Regions from separate parts of the Stenotrophomonas sp. PUT21 genome, predicted to be linked through region 2. Evidence: riboswitches for the same ligand, from Rfam matches in the RefSeq annotation. Region 2 holds a riboswitch; the other holds the start of a gene.
What was found. Region 2 has a riboswitch for glycine ahead of ACTT2I_RS15810 (trimeric intracellular cation channel family protein). Riboswitches for the same ligand answer to the same signal wherever they lie in the genome.

Region 1 (2,447 bases), 660 kb from region 2:
GCACCGACACGACATAGCCGAAGTTCAGCAGCGCCGAAACCGCGCACAATGCAAAGCCGATCGCGATCTGCCGCTGCGGCACGATCCGCCCGGCCATGCGGCCGGACAGGAACGAACCGACCGTCATGCCGCCGATGGTGGGAATGAACAACCACGCAAAGCCGCCCTCACCCAGCTGCAGGTGCTGCATCACGAACACCGGCGCGGAGGCGATGTACAGGAAGATGCCGGAGAAGTTGAACGCACCGGCCGCGGCCAGGCGCAACAGGCGCGGGTTGGAGCCCATGCGCGCATAGCTGCGCAGCAGCTCACGCATCGACAGCGGCGTGCGTGCTTCCTCCGGGTGGGTTTCCGGCAGCCACTTGCCCGTGGCCAGCAGCAGGACCACGCCGAACAGCACCAAGAACCAGAAGATCAGCGGCCAGTCGCCCCCGCCGAGCAGGATCCAGCCGCCGATGATCGGCGCAATCGCCGGGGCGACGCCGAAGATCATCGATACCTGGCTCATCAACCGCTGCGCGTCGGCACCGTGGTACAGATCGCGGATCACCGCGCGGCCGACGATCACGCCGACACCGGCCGTCACGCCCTGCAGCGCACGGAACACGAGCAACGTGGTCATGTCGCGCGACAGCGCGCAGCCGATCGAGGCACCGATGAACAGCACCAGCCCGCCGATGATCACCCGCTTGCGGCCGAACGCATCCGACAGCGGGCCGTGCGCCAGGCTCATCAGGCCATAGAACAGCAGGTAGACGCTGATGGTCTGCTGCACTGCGACCTGGTCCACCTGCATGCGGTCGCCCAACAGCAGGAAGGCCGGGAATATGGTGTCGATCGAGAACGGACCGAACATCGCCAGGCCTGCGAGCAGCAGGGCCAGACGGCGGGTCGAGGGTGAGGCGGGCGTCATGCGGGCTTCCGTCAGCGGCCATGCGCACTGCACGGCGGGCGCCTGGCCCGGAACGGGCGGCGCCAGATGAATACGAGGATCCAGTGATCATAGGCCTTTGCCGCCCCCGGCACCATGCCCGGGCGCGCTTTCCCGGCGCTGCGCGGCCCCGTATTCATGTGCCGGAAAGGCCCAGTGGCCGAAAGCGCTGGGCTATAATCGCCTGGCTACATGGTGGGAGAAGCGGACACCCGCTGCCGAAGGCGCAACGCCCGTAATCGCTCAGGCCCGATACCACCCGTACCAAAACTCTGGAGAGACCGGCGAGTGCCGGCGCCGAAGGGGCACGAAGCACGCCGATGCGCGCTTCCAAACTCTCAGGCAAAAGGACAGAGGGGCACCCAGGAAGACCGCAAGGTCCGGTGGATCGCTGTCGCCCGCGACGCGCCCTGGCCCGGCCGCCTTCCGAACGTGCGTGCCCACTCTCCGAGATGCCAGCCATGTCCCAGAACACCCCTACCCTGCGCGAGCTTGAACACAGCCACGCGTTCGTCGAACGCCACATCGGCCCCAACGACGCCGAAATCGCGCAGATGCTCGACGTGGTCGGCCACACCTCGCTGGACGCGCTGACCGATGCGATCGTCCCGGCCGGGATCAAGTCGCCGGCCCCGCTGGCCCTGCCCGAATCGCTGACCGAAGTGCAGGCACTGGCCAAGATCCGCGCCATCGCCGACAAGAACCAGGTGTTCCGCACCTTCATCGGCCAGGGCTACTACGGCACGCTCACCCCGAACGTCATCCTGCGCAATGTGCTGGAAAACCCGGCGTGGTACACCGCCTACACCCCGTACCAGGCCGAGATTTCGCAGGGCCGCATGGAAGCACTGATCAACTTCCAGACCCTGTGCGCGGACCTGACCGGCATGGAGATCGCCAACGCCTCGCTGCTGGATGAAGCCACCGCCGCCGCCGAAGCGATGACCCTGGCCAAGCGTTCGGCCAAGTCCAAGTCCGATACCTTCTTCGTGCACGACGCCGTGCACCCGCAGACGCTGGAACTGCTGCGCACCCGCGCCGAGCCGATGGGCATCGTGCTGCGCGTGGGCACCCCGGCCGAGGCGATGGAAGCCGAGGCCTACGGCGTGCTGCTGCAGTACCCGGACACCTTCGGCCATATCGGCGACTACAAGGCGCTGGCCGATGCCGTGCACGCCCGTGGCGGCCTGGTCGCGGTGGCCACCGATCTGCTTGCATTGACCCTGATCGCCGCCCCCGGCGAATGGGGCGCGGACATCGTGGTCGGCAACTCGCAGCGTTTCGGCGTGCCGTTCGGCTTCGGCGGTCCGCATGCCGCCTTCATGGCCTGCCGCGACGCGTACAAGCGCTCGATGCCGGGCCGCCTGATCGGTGTCTCGGTCGATGCGCAGGGCAATGCCGCCTACCGCCTGACCCTGCAGACCCGCGAGCAGCACATCCGCCGCGAGAAGGCCACCTCCAACATTTGCACCGCGCAGGTGCTGCTTGCCGTGATGGCCTCGATGTATGCCGTGTA
Region 2 (2,447 bases):
GCGCGGATCGATCTCGGCCAGCAGCTCGCCGGCCTGGACGTGCTGGCCTTCGGAGAACGCCAGGCGCAGCAGTTCGCCATCCACGCGGCTGCGGATGCTCACCGTATGCAGCGGGGTCACCGTGCCGAGCGCCTTCAGGCGCACCACCAGGTCTTCCTGCGTCGCGGTGGCCACACGCACCGGGGTCGGCTGCGGACCACCGGACGGGCCGGCGGGAGCGGGCGAGAGCAGTTTCCATGCGGCGATCGCGGCCAGGCCGACAGCGGCGGCGATCAACAGCGGTTTGACGACACGACGGCGAGACGACGGGGGCGTTGAAGCGGACATACGCATCCTGCGCACCCTCCACCGGAGCAGTGCGTCCATGGGGACCGGCCGAGTGCGGCAGGTCAACGGGGGAGAGGGTGTCTGGCGGGGCAGCGGGTGGAACACCGCCGCGTGGCTGGATGCCGTTCGAATGGAACGGGAGCGCCATGATACAGGGCCAGGCCGCTCAAGCTCCCGTGACCTTGGTCATGCCCGCGGGTGCGTCAATGCACCTCGTCGCGGTACACGAACTTCGGCATTTCCCATTTGAAGTGGATCGCCAGCAGGCGCAGCAGGAAGCCGCCGCCCAGGCACCACAGCGTGGCCGCGTTGAGCGATACGCCGAGTTCCAGCAGGGTCAGGTAGGCCGCACCGGTGAGCAGGGTGATCACCGCATACAGTTCCTTCTGGAAGATCAGCGGCACCTCGTTGCACAGCACATCGCGCAGCACGCCGCCGAACGCACCGGTCAGCATGCCGGCGATCAGGATGATCGGTACGGTATGCCCGCCCTCGCGCGCGACCGCGCAGCCGATCAGGGTGAACGCGATCAGGCCCAGGCCATCGAGCACCAGGAAGGTGCGCCGGAAGTGGTGCATCCAGCGTGCTACCCAGGTGGCGATCAGCGCGGCGCAGATGGTGAAGCCCAGGTACTCCGGGTGCTTCACCCAGCCCAGCGGGTAATGGCCGAGCACGATGTCGCGCAGCGACCCACCGCCGAGTGCGGTGACGCAGGCGATGATGACAACGCCGAACAGGTCCATGCGGCGGCGGCCGGCCGACAGCGCGCCGGTCATGGCTTCGGCCGAGATGGCGATGAGGTAGATCAGGGAGAGCAGCATGGGGGTGGCTCCGGGAAACACGTCAGGCGGGGACGGAAACGCACACGCATCACGCCTGCGCCGCTGCACTGTCGTGGGGTGGGATTCCGTTGCCGCTCCCGCTGTCCTTTTGCCTGAGAGTTCGGTGGCCAAGGCCACGTGCCCCTTCGGCGGGTCATTGAAGACCTCTCTCCAGATCGGCGTGTCGGATGCATGGTTGGTGGCGTATCGAGCCACCGGCCTGAGCGATTATGGGAGCCTGCGCCTTCGGCGGGCGCCAGCGCGGCGCCTCTCTCCTGCATCCGGGGCGGATTCTAGCAGCCGCCGGCCCCGCGCCGGGGGATAATCCCGGTATGCCCGCTGAACCTGCCCTCTGGTACCTGTACCTGCTTGAATGCCGCAACGGCAGCTATTACGCCGGCATCAGCAACGACGTGGAGGCACGTTTCCAGGCGCATCTGGCCGGCAAAGGGGCCAAATACACGCGCGCCAACCCGCCGGTGAAGGTGCTGGCGATGCGCGCCTACCCGGACCGGGCCGCGGCGTCGAAGGCCGAATGGCAGCTCAAGCGGCAACCGCGCGAGCGCAAGCTGGCGTGGCTGGCGCTGCCCGATCCCATGTAGCCCTGCGTGCTGGTTGTTCGGGCCTTCGTTGGCGGCATACCATCGACCCTCGTTCGTTGATCCGCTTGCCCAAGCCCTGGAGTGCCATGTCCCGCGATCTGTCGTTGTACCCGGAAGATGAGAATGGCGATGTGCTCTGGAACATGCTGCAGGATGGCGACGACCTGTCGATTCCGCGCGAGGTGGATTTCGCGCTGATCTTCCCGACCCAGGACGTGGCGATCGCCTTTGCCGTGCACCTGCTCAAGAACGAGCAGAAGGTGTCCTTGGCTGCCTACGAGGGCAACGACGAATACCCGTGGCAGGTGGTGGTGCATCCGCTGATGCTGCCGACCCACCAGAACATCTCGGGCTTCGAAGGGCTGCTCGCCAGCGAGGCGGTCTCCTACAGCGGCCAGGTCGATGGCTGGGGATGTCTGTCGCAGGGCTGAGTGGCCCATCCGTGTGGCAGCCCGGCGTGGCTGGCTGCCACCGTTGCGGCTCGACCGCTCAGGGCGTCGGCGGCCGCTTCGGCCGGCGATCGTCCTGCGCATCGCCGAAGATGATCCGCGCGCTGCGCTGGTAGCTCCAGTACGCCACTGCCCAGTTCAGCAGCACCACCACGCGGTTGCGGAAGCCGATCAGGAAGAACACGTGCGCGGCCAGCCAGAACCACCACGCCAGCACGCCGGAGAGCTGCAGGCGGCCGAGGTGGACG

Region 1: linked by a shared signal. The riboswitch ahead of gcvP (aminomethyl-transferring glycine dehydrogenase) and the one ahead of ACTT2I_RS15810 (trimeric intracellular cation channel family protein) in region 2 are both predicted to bind glycine.

What each region holds. Positions count from the first base shown of each region.
Region 1 covers NZ_CP197645.1:2,820,541-2,822,987, forward strand. The annotation lists gene ACTT2I_RS12965 (multidrug effflux MFS transporter) at 1-913, opposite strand, end outside; glycine riboswitch at 1,194-1,295, shown strand; gene gcvP (aminomethyl-transferring glycine dehydrogenase) at 1,384-2,447, shown strand, end outside.
Region 2 covers NZ_CP197645.1:3,484,463-3,486,909, reverse strand. The annotation lists gene ACTT2I_RS15815 (MdtA/MuxA family multidrug efflux RND transporter periplasmic adaptor subunit) at 1-327, opposite strand, end outside; gene ACTT2I_RS15810 (trimeric intracellular cation channel family protein) at 531-1,148, opposite strand; glycine riboswitch at 1,242-1,333, opposite strand; glycine riboswitch at 1,354-1,436, opposite strand; gene ACTT2I_RS15805 (GIY-YIG nuclease family protein) at 1,481-1,750, shown strand; gene ACTT2I_RS15800 (ribonuclease E inhibitor RraB) at 1,837-2,181, shown strand; gene ACTT2I_RS15795 (NAD(P)/FAD-dependent oxidoreductase) at 2,240-2,447, opposite strand, start outside.